2 regions of the Paucibacter sediminis genome follow, and region 2 is predicted to be linked to the other one. Evidence: riboswitches for the same ligand, from Rfam matches in the RefSeq annotation. Region 2 holds a riboswitch; the other holds the start of a gene.
The links. A riboswitch is a leader RNA that binds a small molecule or an ion and turns the genes downstream of it on or off. The one in region 2 is predicted to bind thiamine pyrophosphate.
Positions count from the first base shown of each region.

Region 1: linked by a shared signal. The riboswitch ahead of PFX98_RS24630 (TonB-dependent siderophore receptor) and the one ahead of thiC (phosphomethylpyrimidine synthase ThiC) in region 2 are both predicted to bind thiamine pyrophosphate.

Region 1 covers NZ_CP116346.1:5,316,906-5,324,137, reverse strand. The annotation lists gene PFX98_RS00005 (methyl-accepting chemotaxis protein) at 1-762, shown strand, start outside; gene PFX98_RS24650 (hypothetical protein) at 784-1,452, opposite strand; gene PFX98_RS24645 (glutaredoxin family protein) at 1,610-1,999, opposite strand; tRNA gene PFX98_RS24640 (tRNA-Asn) at 2,078-2,153, opposite strand; tRNA gene PFX98_RS24635 (tRNA-Asn) at 2,218-2,293, opposite strand; gene PFX98_RS24630 (TonB-dependent siderophore receptor) at 2,330-4,465, opposite strand; TPP riboswitch at 4,516-4,618, opposite strand; gene PFX98_RS24625 (NAD(P)/FAD-dependent oxidoreductase) at 4,692-5,798, opposite strand; gene fdxA (ferredoxin FdxA) at 5,842-6,165, opposite strand; gene cobA (uroporphyrinogen-III C-methyltransferase) at 6,236-7,000, opposite strand; gene PFX98_RS24610 (sulfate adenylyltransferase subunit 1) at 7,011-7,232, opposite strand, start outside.
Region 2 covers NZ_CP116346.1:746,105-753,336, reverse strand. The annotation lists gene PFX98_RS03470 (FAD-dependent oxidoreductase) at 1-634, opposite strand, end outside; gene thiC (phosphomethylpyrimidine synthase ThiC) at 636-2,498, opposite strand; TPP riboswitch at 2,595-2,719, opposite strand; gene PFX98_RS03460 (TonB family protein) at 2,875-3,576, shown strand; gene PFX98_RS03455 (LysR family transcriptional regulator) at 3,545-4,495, opposite strand; gene PFX98_RS03450 (FMN-dependent NADH-azoreductase) at 4,619-5,257, shown strand; gene PFX98_RS03445 (pirin family protein) at 5,290-6,162, shown strand; gene PFX98_RS03440 (PEP-CTERM sorting domain-containing protein) at 6,264-6,812, shown strand; gene PFX98_RS03435 (hypothetical protein) at 6,809-7,232, shown strand, end outside.

The sequences.
Region 1 (7,232 bases), 750 kb from region 2:
GTCTCGCGCGTGCGCCATGCCACCGACGAGATCTATGCGGCGGCCCAGCAGAGCTCGGACCGCAACGCCGATCTCTCGGCCCGCACCGAGCAGCAGGTGGGCAGCCTGGGCCGCACCGCCCAGTCCATGCACGAGCTGACGGCGATGGTGCATCGGAATACCGAAGACGCGCAGCGTGCCAACCAGCTGGCGCAGACGGCCGCGGAGGTGGCGGTCAAGGGTGGCGGCGTGGTGTCGCAGGTGGTCAGCACCATGCAGTCGATCGACAGCTCCTCCAAGCGCATCGTTGACATCATCGGCGTGATCGATGGCATCGCCTTCCAGACCAATATCCTGGCGCTGAATGCCGCCGTGGAGGCCGCACGTGCCGGCGAGCATGGCCGCGGCTTCGCGGTGGTGGCTTCCGAGGTACGCAGCCTGGCGCAGCGCTCATCGGGCGCGGCCCGCGAGATCAAGGCGCTGATCGACGACTCGGTCGGGCGGGTGCAGACCGGCAGCGAGCTGGTGCAGCAGGCCGGCGCCACCATGACGGAGATCGTGGCCAGCATCAAGCATGTCACCGAGATCATGCAGGCGATCGCGGCCGCCAGCGGCCAGCAGATGATGGGCATCGAGCGGGTGAATGCCACCGTCGACGACATGAACACGGCCACCCAGCAGAACGCCAGCATGGTCGAGCAGGCCGCCGCCGATGCCAAGGCGCTGCAGGAACAGGCCGGCCAGCTCGAGGCGGCGATCCGGCTCTTTAAGCTCAAGCAGTGAGCGCCGGCCCGGGAGCTCTGATCAGCCGTGACGCATCTTGTGGCGGCGGTATCCGAGGCCGGCTGCGAGGCCCGTGAGCCACAGTGCCGGCGTTTGCGGTCCCGGCACGGCCAGCACGGTAATCGTCAAGGTCTGAGGCAGAAACGATCCATTGGCGCTGTAGTTGTTGTTGATGTCGCCGTACTCGAAGGTCCATGAGGAGCACGCCAGCTCATTGTTGCCGCCAGGATCGACGTTCGAGCAGTTTCGCCACGCGCTCTCGGTGCTGGAATAGGACTCGACCTTTGCCGCCCAGCCGCCGTTCACGGTGATATCGAAGGTGCCGGCGTTTGGAAACAGCATCGAATATGTCCACGTGCCCGAGTGACCACCGCCGGATACATTGGGATAGGCGACAAACGAGCTTCCTCCGGCCTGCAACTGGACCTCGTCGATTGTCTCGGACTCGTAGCTGTACCAGTTGAGAAGCCAGGCCTGATAACCCTCTTGTGGCGCAGGTTCGCTGAGATTGCTGCCGCCGTTTGACCAGGACGATGCGCTGAGGCTGAATGAAACCGTGAAATCGATCCACGCGCCTTCGGATACCGTAGCTGCGCTGGCTCCGAAACTGTCGATCTGGCCGCTGGCGCCATGGGCAGATGCGGCCAGTGTGGCGCAAAGGAGCATTGCGGCCGCGTGCACAGGTTTCATGATGCAGTCACTCCGCAACTGAGGGTTGATCGGGTCAGGGACAGCGCGCGCGCTGGGTGGTGGCACTGGCGAAAGAGCGGCTACCGGCTATGGGAACGCAGCGTAGTGCCTTGCCCCGGGCGGGGCCACCCCTAGCAGGAGGCTGCCTTGTCGCAGCTCACACGGCGAAGCGCCCGCGCAAGTAGTCGATGATGGCGCCCGATTCGGTCAGCCACACCGCCGATCCGCTCGCATCGGTGACCTTCAGGCAAGGCACTTTGCTGGCCCCTGATCCCTGTTGCAGCGCCGCACGGTGCTGGGCGTCATGTTGGGCGTCCAGCCGCACGATCGGAAGTGCAAGTCGATGCATCTCCTGTCGAACCTTGATGCAGAACGGGCAGGTCTTGAACTGATAGAGCACCAGGCCGCTGCACTGGCGGTCGACTTCGGCCTGCTGTTCGACGGTGCGCTGCACCGCTGTCGGGCGGGACTGCCGCTCTTTCAGCAACATGAGCGGGCCGAGCAGGATGCGCAGGGTTCTGAAGAAGAGTCGGATCAGTGGTTTCACGGTTGGGCGGGATCAGGTGATGGAGTGGCGACAACATGAAAAAACCCCCAGCACCTTGCGATGCTGGGGGTTCTCTTCTGGCTCCTCGACCTGGGCTCGAACCAGGGACCTACGGATTAACAGTCCGGCGCTCTACCGACTGAGCTATCGAGGAATTGATCGGTACTAAGAGTTCAAAGGAAAGCCGCTACGGATACCGAAGCGGCTTCCAAATTCTGTGGCTCCTCGACCTGGGCTCGAACCAGGGACCTACGGATTAACAGTCCGGCGCTCTACCAACTGAGCTATCGAGGAACAGAGCCTCGCATTATAGACTGAATTTTTGGATCCTTACAAGCTGTATTCCAAACTTGCGCGCCAGGTGCGCGGCGCCAGCGGGTAGAGGTAGCTGTGCTCGTACTGGTAGGGCGATTCGCGCCAGGCGCGCTTGTCGGTGAGGTTGTCCACGCCCAGGCGCCAGGTCAGCAGCTGGCGCTGGCCGAGGGCCTGCTCGTAGCGCAGGCCGGCATCCAGGCGCAGCCAGCCGGGAATGCTGATGCTGTTGTCCGGCAGGGCCGCGCGCGGGCCCTCGTAGACGAGGCCGGCGTTCATTTGCAGGCCGGGCAGTGCGGCAAGGCGCTGGCGGGCGTTGAGCTTGATCGAGGTCTCGGCCACGTTGGGGCGCTTGAGCGCATCCAGGCCGGCGACCGAGCTGCCCTCGGTGCGCGCCTTGAGCTTCATGGCGCTGGCGAGCAGGCCGCCGCCGGCCCATTTGATGTCGGCCTGGGCTTCGACGCCGCGATGGTGGGATCTGCCGTCCGCCTGGCGGGTGCAGGTGGCGGTGTCGTCGCAGCTGCCGATGTCTCGCCATTCGGGCTTGCGGATGTCGAACCAGGCGAGCGACCAGTCCACCGTGCTGGAGCCGGCCTTCAGGCCCAGCTCGAACTGGCGGCTGCGCAGCGCCGGCAGGGCCTGGCCCGCATTGGCATAGCGGCTGCGATTGGGCACCACTTCGGACTCGATGCCTTCGCCCCAACTGCCATAGGCCATCAGCTCGGCGGCCAGGGTGTAGCTCAGGCCCAGCCAGGGCGTGGTGAAGGACTGCTTGTAGTCGGTGGCGCGCGAGCCATCGGTGCGCACCGATTCACGGTGCAGCCGGGTATGGCGCAGGCCGGCCCAGGCCTGCCAATCGGCGCCCAGTTGCACGGCATCGCGCAGATAGAGCTCGGTGCTGCGCTCGTCGCGGTTGGTGTTCTCGTCGGTCAGGCTGGGGTCGGCTGGCGTGACCACGTCCTGGTAGATATTGCCCACGCCCGACCAGTTGTAGGCCTGGCGATTGAAGCGTGCCTCATAGCGGCTGAACAGCAGGCCGGCGCTGAGCTCGTGCCGCAGGCCGGCGGTGCTGAACTTGCCGGCCAGCGAGAGGTCCAGGGCATCGCTGTTGCGGCGCTCGCCCTCGCTGCGGAAGTCGTAGCGGTCGAAGTCGCCGTTGCTGCAATAGCGGTCGTAGTTGTTCTCGTTCGAGCAGCCATAGGCGTAGGCGAGGCGGTCGTCGCTCTTGAGCCGCTGGGCGCCCCAATGCGCTTGCGCACGCCAGTCGGCGTTCAGGCGTTGCTGCCAGCGCAGCGAGGCATGGCTGTTGTCGAACACCACCGGCAACGTCCAGGGCAGGTTGTTGAGGTTGGTGCGCGGGTCGATGGTCTTCGCATCGGGCAGGCGGTTGCCCAGCAGGCTGAAGCCGGGCTGGCTGGGCTGCGACTGGCGGTTGAGCTCGAATTCGGCTTCCAGCAGGCTGTCGGCGCCGAGGCGCCAGTCGCCGGCCACCGCCAGCAGGCGGCGCTGGCCATGGGCGCTGTAGAGCTCGGGGCGCAGTTCGGCCGCGCTGGCATTCACGCGCAGGCCAAAGGCCTCGCCGCTGCCGAAGCGCTGGCTCCAGTCCAGCGCCGCCTCGGTCGTGCCGCGCTCGCTGAAGCCGAGGCTGACGTTGAGCAGGTTCGCGGTGGGGCGCTTCACCAGCAGGTTCACCAGGCCGCCGGGCGAGCTGGTGCCCGACTGGATGCCGCTGGTGCCCTTCAGCACCTCGATGCCGGCCTTGTTGCCGAGCGCCAGCGCGGTCTCGGCGTTGATGGGCAGGCCGTCACGGCGGTAGTTGAAGCGGTTGTCCAGGTCGAAGCTGCGAATCTTCAGGTAGGACACATAGCCGGCCGCGTTGTAGGCGTCGCCGATGCTGGCGTCCAGGCTGGTGATGCCGGCCAGGCTGCTGAGGCCGGCGTCGGCCAGGCGCTCGGCATTGATGAGGCTGGCCTGCAGCGGCAGGCGCGCCACCGGCGTCTCGCCAAAGCCGCCGATGCTGACCGGCGCGTCGGCGTTGCGACCGCTCACGGTGACGGTGGGCAGGCTTGTGGAGGATTGGGCCAGGCTCAGGCCACAGCTCAGCGCGGCGGCGCTGGCGATTGCGATACGGGAGAAATGAAATGAATGTGCCATCGTCCTACTCATTCGATGGCAGGGCGGCAAAACAGACGGGGCTGCGAGGCCCTCTTGCTGACTTGCTTCCCTGCGCGAGGATTACCTCAGTCAGGTTCAAAGGGTGTTATCTCAGCCGGCTCATTCGATGAGCCAGCACCCCTAGCGAAGAGCCGCATTCTATCGGCCCGTGAAAACAAAAAGCCCGCTGCTTGAGCGGGCCTTGTGTTGGCGCAACAGCCAGTGCTCAGTCGAATACCGGCGTTTCCACGCCCAGCACCTTGTGCAGCTTGGGGCTGGTGGTGGTGTACTGCAGGTGGATGCGCTTCTCGGGGAAGATGTAGGGCGCGGCGGCAAAGGCGGCCAGCGCGGCCTCATGGAAGCCCGAGAGGATCAGCTTCTTCTTGCCCGGATAGGTGTTCACGTCGCCCACGGCAAAGATGCCAGGGGTGCTGGTTTCGAACTTCTCGGTGTCGACGACGATCTGCTTGCGCTCCAGCGCCAGGCCCCATTCGGCGATCGGGCCCAGCTTGGGGCTGAGGCCGAAGAACACCAGCACCTGGTCGCAGGGCACGACGCGGGTGACGCCGTCACCGCCGGTGACCTTCACGCCCTTCAGCACCTCGTCTCCCTCGTCGATGTCGGTGACCTGGCCGACAATGAACTGCATCTCGTAGTTGTCGCACAGCTCCTTCATCTTGGCCACGCTGGCCGGCGCGGCACGGAAGCCGTCGCGGCGGTGCACCAGGATCACGCTCTCGGCCTTGTTGGCGCTGCCGTCCTCATTGCCGGCGCAGAAGTTCAGCGCCCAGTCGAGTGCCGAGTCGCCACCACCGATCACGATGATGTTCTTGCCGGCGAACTGCGCCGGGTTGCGCACGCGGTAGTGCACCTGGCTGCCTTCGTACTTGTCCAGGCCTTCCACCTTCAGGGTGCGCGGCTGGAACGAGCCCACGCCGCCGGCGATGAAGATGGTCTTGGTGAGGAACTGCGTGCCCTTGGAGGTGGCGACGAAGAAACGGCCGTCGTCCTGCTTCTCGACGGTGGTGACTTCCTGGCCCAGATGGAAGGTCGCGCCAAAGGGCTCGATCTGCTTCATCAGGTTGTCGGTCAGCTCCTTGCCGGTGCACACGGGCACGGCCGGGATGTCGTAGATGGGCTTGTCGGGGTAGAGCTCGATGCACTGGCCGCCCGGGTAGGCGAGCGAGTCGATGATGTGGGCCTTGATCTCCAGCAGGCCGAGTTCGAACACCTGGAACAGGCCGACGGGGCCCGCGCCAACGATGACGGCATCGGTTTCGATCACGCCGGCGTGGCCGGCATTGGAGGCAGCGTGTGTCACTTGGTTTTCCATGGAGGTCAGGGCCCCAGACAAAGGGGCAGGGGACGAAAGTCGTTCAGCGAATCAGCTCGGACAGCTTGTCGGTCCGGTCTTTCCACTCGTCGGCGTCGGGCAGCGAGCCCTTGCGCTTGGTGATGCTGGGCCATTTCTTGGCCAGATCGGCATTGATCTTGATCATGTGCTGCTGGTTGCCCGGCACATCTTCCTCGGGCACGATGGCGTTCACCGGGCACTCGGGGATGCAGACCGCGCAGTCGATGCACTCATCGGGGTCGATGGTGAGGAAGTTGGGGCCTTCGCGGAAGCAGTCGACCGGGCAGACATCGACGCAGTCGGTGTACTTGCAGCGGATGCACGATTCGAGGACGACGTGGGTCATGGAGCAGCTCTGATGTTTTAAGGGCCCTGGGACGTCAATGGAACTCCCCATTGACGGCAAAGCGCGGATTTTAATCGTTCAAGCTCTGGTGCTGGCGTTGACGGCGCGCAAGCGAGGGCTTTTGTTCCTTGGGGGCGGCCTGGGGCAGGGCCTTGGCGCCCGCGCCCACCGTCACCACGGTGGGCCGGCCGCGGTGCAGCATGGCCGCGGCGGCAAGGCCGGACACTTGGGTGTCGCTGGCCAGCGCATCGGCGCAGCCGGCGCGCGAGACCACCGCCACCGGCGTGTCGGCCGGCCAGCCGGCTTCCAGCAGCTTGCGGCCCAGCGCGGCCAGCTGGCGGCCGGCCATGTAGAAGACCTCGGTGTCGGCGCTCTTGAGCGCCTGCAGGTCGCCATCCTTGGTCATCGCGGTGGTCAGGCTGACGCTGCGGCCCAGGCCGCGGCGCGTCAACGGACGCTGCAGCTGGGCGGCGGCGGCAATCGCCGCGGTCACGCCGGGCACCACCTCGCTGGCGATGCCCGCTTCGGCCAGCGCCAGCAGCTCTTCTTCCAGCCGGCCGAAGATGCTGGCATCGCCGCCCTTGAGGCGTACCACCAGGGCGTGTTCCTGCGCCTGCTTCACCAGCGCCGCGTTGATGGCGGTCTGGGCGGTGGAGTCGCAGAAGCCGCGCTTGCCCACGTCCAGCCACAGGGCCTGGGGGGCGAACTCGCGCAAGGCCGGGTCGGTGAGGGCGTCGAACAGCACCACGTCGGCCTGCTGCAGCGCACGCGCGCCGCGCAGGGTGATGAGGTCGGCGGCCCCGGGGCCGGCGCTGACGAAGATGACCTTGCCCATGGCTTCTTGCTTACCTGACCAGCAAGGCACCGCTGGTGCGGTTGCTGGTGGGGTCCACCACGATCAGCGCGCCGCCGACGCGGTTGGCCGTGTAGGGCTCCACCGGCAGCGCGGCCTGCAGCTCGATGCGCACATGGCCGATCTCGTTGATGGCCAGCTCATGCGCCTCGGCCTCGGCCAGGCTGTTGACGTCCAGCCGGTGCTCGATCGCGCTGATGCGCGCCTGTACCCA
Region 2 (7,232 bases):
CGCCGAGGCCGCGCGTGTCGATGGCCCAGTCGGCGTGGACTTGCTCGCCGTCGCTGAGCGTGATCCGACCGGCCTGGACCTCGGCCACCGGGCGCTGCCAATGCCACTGCACGCCAGCCGCCGAGCTGTGCAGCGCCTGCATGGCCTGCAGCGGATGGATCAGCCCCTCGCCGGGCAGCAGCCAGGCCCGCGGGCCGGCGGGCAGCGCCGGCTCCAGCTCGCGCAGCTGGGCCGCGCTGAGCGGCTGCGGCGTCGGGAAGGATGAGAGGTCCGCGCCGGCCTGCTGCAGGCGCTGCAGCACGCGCGCCGCGGCGCCCTGGTCGGGGCGGTGCGCCAGCAGCAGGCTGCCCTCGGTCTGCAGGCGCACCGGCTGATGCAGCGCGGCGACGATGGCGGGCCACAGGCGCAGCGATTGCCAGCCGAGCACCGCCACCTCGGCCTCGGCGCGGTCCAGCTCGGCCAGCGGGCTGAGCATGCCGGCGGCCGTGAAGGCGGCGGCGCCCTGGCCATCGAAGGCGGGCGCGGGGCCGGGGCCGGCGTCCCAGACCCGCACCTCATGGCCGGCGCGCGCGAGCGCCCAGGCGAACAGGCGGCCGGCCAGGCCGGCGCCGGCGATGGCGATCTTCTTCGCCATCTCAGGCCTTCGCGATCGGGATGTAGAGCTCGCTGCCCTGCGCCTTGAACTCGGCGCTCTTGGCTTCCATCCCGGCCGCCATGCCCTCGGCGTATTCGCGCACATCCTGCGTGATCTTCATCGAGCAGAACTTGGGCCCGCACATGGAACAGAAGTGGGCCACCTTGGCGCTGTCCTTGGGCAAGGTCTCGTCGTGGAACTCGCGCGCGGTCTCGGGGTCGAGGCCGAGGTTGAACTGGTCCTGCCAGCGGAATTCGAAGCGGGCCTTGGAGAGCGCGTCGTCGCGGGCGCGTGCGCCCGGGTGGCCCTTGGCGATATCGGCCGCGTGGGCGGCGATCTTGTAGGCCATCAGGCCGGCCTTGACGTCGTCGCGGTTCGGCAGGCCCAGATGTTCCTTGGGCGTGACGTAGCAGAGCATGGCGCAGCCGAACCAGCCGATCATGGCCGCGCCGATGCCCGAGGTGATGTGGTCGTAGCCGGGCGCGATGTCGGTGGTCAAGGGGCCGAGCGTGTAGAAGGGCGCCTCGTCGCAGTGCTTGAGCTGCTCGGTCATGTTCGCCTGGATCATGTGCATGGGCACATGGCCGGGGCCCTCGATCATGGTCTGCACATCGTGCTGCCACGCGATCTTGGTGAGCTCGCCCAGGGTGCGCAGCTCGGCGAACTGGGCCTCGTCGTTGGCGTCGGCCAGCGAGCCGGGGCGCAGGCCGTCGCCGAGCGAGAAGCTGACGTCGTAGGCCTTCATGATCTCGCAGATCTCTTCGAAATGCGTGTAGAGGAAGTTCTCCTGGTGGTGGGCGATGCACCACTTGGCCAGGATGGAGCCGCCGCGCGAGACGATGCCGGTGCGGCGCTTCACCGTCATGGGCACGAAGGGCAGGCGCACGCCGGCGTGGATGGTGAAGTAGTCGACGCCCTGTTCGGCCTGCTCGATCAGGGTGTCGCGGAACAGCGCCCAAGTGAGGTCCTCGGCCACGCCACCTACCTTTTCAAGTGCCTGGTAGATGGGCACGGTGCCGATCGGCACCGGGCTGTTGCGGATGATCCAGTCGCGCGTGGTGTGGATGTTGCGGCCGGTGCTGAGGTCCATCACCGTGTCGGCGCCCCAGCGCGTGCTCCACACCAGCTTCTCCACCTCTTCCTCGATGCTGGACGTGACCGCCGAGTTGCCGATATTGGCATTCACCTTGACGAGGAAGTTGCGGCCGATCGCCATCGGCTCCAGCTCGGGGTGGTTGATATTGGCCGGGATGATGGCGCGGCCGCGCGCCACCTCGTCGCGCACGAACTCGGGCGTGATGAGGTCGGGGATGCTGGCACCGAAGGCGTGGCCGGCCAGGCGCGCCTCGCGCTCGGCATCGGCCTGGTATTCCTGCATCCAGGCGTGACGCTGGTTCTCGCGGATCGCCACGTATTCCATCTCGGGCGTGACGATGCCGCGGCGCGCGTAGTGCAGCTGGGTCACGTTGGCGCCAGGCTTGGCGCGGCGTGGCTGGCGCTGCAGGCCGGCGCTGAGGGCCTGCAGCCTGAGCTGCTGGGCCTGGTCGCGCAGGCCGTCGTCGATCAGCTGGATGCGACGGCCCTCGTAGGCCTCGGTGTCGCCGCGCGCTTTCACCCAGGCGGCGCGCGGGGCGGGCAGGCCGCGGTGCACGTCGATGTTGGCGTTGGCGTCGGTATAGGGGCCGGAGGCGTCGTAGACGGTCACCACCTCACCGTTGCTGAGCGCGATGGCGCGCAGGGGCACGCGCAGCTCGGGGTGCAGCTCGCCCGGCAGGTACTGCTTGCTGGAGCCGGGCAGGGGCTCGCGGGTCAATTGGATGTTGTCGCTGATGCCTTCAAGGCCTGCGTCGCTCACGCTGTTCATGCTCGTCTTCCTCCGGTCGGTGCAACAAGGACTCCGGAGGTCGGACTCAAGCAGGCGGACGGACGGGCGCGCGGGGCGGCCTGAGGCCCGCGGGCGGGCATGCAGACAAGCTCTTCTTACGCCGGTACGAGCCGGATCAAGTTCAGCGGGTCCGTGGCTTCCACCACATCTCAGCCCGGTGCATCGTTGCGACGCACGGCAGGGCTCCCCGGAGCAAGGCGCGAGTATAGGCGGCAAGCGTGAAGACTTTGACGGGGCTGCGGGCAAACCCTTGGCCAGGGCGGCCGGGGGCGCTGCGTACACTCCGGGCGCTCACCGTCCCGCATGCCCGTCAAAAGCTGGGCCGCCGGCGGGCTCTCGACGAAGGAATGGAACGATGAACGGCTCCTTGTCTGCATTGCGCATGTGCCGTCTGGCCTTGGCGCTGGGCCTTGCCGCCGCGACGCTGGGTGTTGCCGCTCAGCAGCTCGGGGACCTTGAGAAGAAGTCTTCCCTCAGCGATGCCGATCGGGCCAAGCGCGACGCCGACAAGGTGTTCCAGTGGATCAAGTTCAACGCCGACAAGGCGCCCGCCAAGCCCGCCGCGCCTGCGCCCGCACCGGCCAAGCCGGCCGCACCGGTGGCCAAGGCCGCGCCGCGGCACGAGTCACCGGCGCCCAGCCCCAAGGCCGAGGAGCTGCAGAACAAGCCCGAGCCTGCCGTGGCCACTGCGGCGAGCAGCAGCAGCCCGGCGCCCGAGCCGGTTCAGCTGGCCACCGCGAGCCCCAAGCTGAATCCCCCGCCGCCCGCCGCCGTGGCGCCCGCAGCGGCGCCCGAGCCCGAACCCGAGGTGGCGCTGAAGCTGATCAACAAGGTCGAGCCCGAGATCCCGCGCCAGCTGCTCAGCAGCGTGCGCAACGGCCTGGTGGTGGTGAAGTTCACCGTCGAGCCGAATGGCGCGGTGAGCGGGGCCGAGGCCATCAAGAGCTCGCACCGCAAGCTCTCGGTGGCGGCCATCGATGCCGTCAACCAATGGCGCTTCGCGCCGATCCCGCGCTCGCGCGAGGTCAGTGTGGAGATCGGCTTTCAGGCTGAGTAGCCGGGCAACTGGCCAGCGTGGCCGCCATCGCCTCGATGAAGACGCGGCTGCGCAGCGGCATCAGGCGGCGCTCGGGGAACACCGCCCAGCAGGCCACCGGTGGCAGGCACCAGTCGGGCAGCACGCGCAACAGCTCGCCGCGCTCCACATAGGGCTGGGCGAAATGCTCGCCCACCGCGGTGATGCCCAGGCCGGCGCAGGCCATGCGCAGAAGCATGTCGGGCGCATTCACCAGGGTGCGCTGCTCGGGCACGCCTTGCCAGCGTTGCGTCTCGGCGCCCTCGGCGCCTTCCCCACGCATGAGTGTCCAGGGCACGGGCTCGCCGGTGCGGCCCAGAATCATCAGCCCCTGCATGCTGCTCAGCGCCTCGGGCAGCTGCGGCTCGCCATGGCGCTGCAGATAGGCCGGTGAGGCATAGAGCCCGTTGCTGAACAGGGCCAGGCGGCGCGCCGCCAGCTGCGAATCGTCGGGCAGGCTGCCCATGCGCACCGCGAGGTCGAAGCCCTCGGCAATCAGGTCCACGCGGCGCGGCGAGAGGTCCAGTTCCAGCTGCACCTCGGGATAGTCCAGCACGAAGCGGCTCAGCATCTGGTCCAGCGCCTGGTTGGCAAAGTCGCCCGGCATCGAGACGCGCAGCCGCCCGGTGGGGCGCTGCTGGCGATGCAGGGCCAGGGCGAGGGCGCCGTCCACCTCGGCGGCCAGCACGCGTGCATGTTCCAGCACGCCCTGGCCGAATTCGGTCAGCGCCAGCCGGCGCGTGCTGCGCTGCAATAGCTTCTCGCCCAGACGCTGCTCCAGCGCGGCGATGCGGCGCGACACGGTGGACTTGGGGAGCTGCACCCGGTCGGCCGCGCGGCTGAAGCTGCCGGCCTCCATCACACGCGCAAACAGCAGCAGATCGTCAGCGTCCAGGCTCATGGCATTGTTCCATTGGTGGAACGATCATATCCATTCCGGTGTCTTCCGATGCTTGGCTGCGATCAATACAGTTCATCCATGGTCTTTCGCAAGACCCGATCAGCAAACCAACGGAGCCCCCAGATGAACATCCTGCAAATCAATTCCAGCGCCCGCCGTGTTCAAGACGGCCAGGGTTCCTTCTCCACCCGCCTGGCGACCGAGCTGGTCGAGGGTCTGCAACAGGCCCAGCCCGGTGCCAGCCTGCAGGTGCGCGACCTGGCGCAGCAAGCCCATCCGGTGCTGGACGAGGCCGCCCTGCAAGCCCTGTTCACCCCGGCCGAGCAGCGCAGCGCGGCGCAGGCCGAGCGCGTGGCCCTGGACGATGGCCTGATTGCCCAGATCCAGGCGGCCGATGTGGTGGTGCTGGGCGTGCCGATGATCAACTTCGGCGTGCCCAGCCAGCTGAAGAACTGGATCGACGCGATCTCGCGGGCCCGCGTCACCTTCCGCTACACCGAGAACGGCCCCGAGGGCCTGCTCACCGGCAAGAAGGTCTATGCGGTGCTGACGCGCGGCGGCCTGCACCGCGACCGCCCCAGCGACACCGTCGTGCCCTATCTGCGTACCGTGCTGGGCTTCCTGGGCATGAGCGATGTCGAGTTCATTTATGCCGAAGGCCTGGGCATGGGCCCGGAGGCCGAGGCGCAAGGCCTGGCCTCGGCGCGTGCCCAGATCCAGCAGCTGCTGCAACCGCAAGCGGCCGAGCCTGCTACCGTCTGACCCTGAATGCATTGACCACGGAGAACGCCATCATGACTGCCGCCACGATCACCACCGTTCTGCAACAGCCTCGCCAGGTCGAGCGGCTGATCGCCGGCCAGCCCACCAGCGATGGCGCGGGCGTCAAGCTCACCCGCGTGCTGACGCAGAACCTGCAGCGCCGCCTCGATCCCTATCTGATGCTGGACGCCTTCGGTTCGGACCAGGCCGACGACTACATCGCCGGCTTCCCCGACCATCCGCACCGCGGCTTCGAGACCATCACCTATATGCTGGAAGGCCGCATGCGCCACCGCGACTCCGCCGGCCATGAGGGCCTGCTGGGCAATGGCGGCGTGCAGTGGATGACGGCCGGGCGCGGCGTGATCCATTCGGAGCTGCCCGAGCAGGAAGAGGGCCGCATGGAAGGCTTCCAGCTCTGGCTCAACCTGCCGGCCAAGGACAAGATGCGCGCGCCCTGGTACCGCGACATTCCCTCGGCCGAAATCCCCGAGTGGCATGGCGAGGGCGCCAGCGTGCGCGTGATCGCCGGCGCCAGCCGGGGCGTGCAGGGGGCGGTGCAGCGCGAGGGCACCGAGCCGGTCTATCTGGACATCCATCTGCAGCCGGGGGTCAGGTTTGAACAGGCGCTGCCGGACACGCACAACGCCTTCGTCTACGTCTACCGTGGCGGCGTGCAGTTCGGCTCGGGTTGCACCGTGCCGGCCCAGCGCATGGCGATCCTGGCCAATACCGCGGGCAGCGATGGCGTGGCCTTCACGGCCGGCGAGGCGGGCGCGCGCCTGCTGCTGATCGCCGGCAAGCCGCTCAACGAGCCGATTGCGCAGTACGGCCCCTTCGTGATGAATACCGAGGCCGAGCTGATGCAGGCGGTGCGTGACTTCCAGACCGGCAAGCTGGCCTGAGGCTTTGACGCTTGTCAGTGAAACAGGGCGCGCGGCCAAGTTAGGGATGGTTGTCGCGGCGGGGGCTGCTTAGGGTCAGGGCTTGCCACTTGGAGCCCTCTATGCAGCCGATGCCCCTCCCGCGCGCCCGCTGGGTCGCCCCCGCTCTGCTCACCCTGGCCCTTGCCCAGGGCGCTTCCGCCGCCACCATCAACAGCGTCTTCACGCCGCTGGGCGGCAACAGCTGGACGGTGGATTTCACCGTGCTGGCCGATGGCACGCCGGCCAGCCTGTCCGGCTTCACCGTGTTCTTTCCCGAGGCCGATTTCAGCAATCTGCTTGTGCAGGGATCGCCGGGCAGCTGGGACAGCCTGGTCGCGCAGCCGGATACCGGCATCCCGGCGGCCGGTTTCTTCGACAGCGTGATGCTGAACCGCTCGCTGGGGCTGACCGCGGGGCAGTCGCAGGGCGGCTTTGTCGTCAAATTCGATTACCAGGGCGCCGCGGCGCCGGGCAGTCTGCAGTTTGAGATCACCGACGAGAACTTCCAGCTGCTGGCCAGCGGCCAGACCGCGGTGGTGCCCGAGCCCGCCACCTGGGCGCAGCTGTTCGGCGGCCTGGGCCTGCTCGCCCTGCTGGCACGCCGGCGCGCCGACGGGAGCCGCTCATGAGCGCCGGGCTGATCGCACGCAGCCTGCAGGGCCTGGTCTGCGGCGCGGCGCTGTTGCTGGCCGCCTGCGGAGGCGGCGAGAGTCAAGACCTGACCCCGATGCGGCCGCAGGCCACGCAGGCGCGTATCCAGGCCGTCGCGGCCGCCAGCGCCTCGGTGGTCTCGCTCACCAAGGTCGGCGAGACGCGCGTGGGGCGCACGCTCTACGACTATGTCTTCAAGATCACGGTGCTCAATGGCGCCCAGGCGCAGACGGCGCTGACGGCCAAGCTGGTGGGCAGCGGCGCCGGCACCACGGTGCTCGATGGCGACGTCAATGTCGGCGATATCGCCGCGAATGCCAGCGCCACGCCGGCCGACACCATCACCCTGCGCCAGGACCGGCTGCTGCCCTTCCTGCCGGCGCAACTGGTGTGGCAGT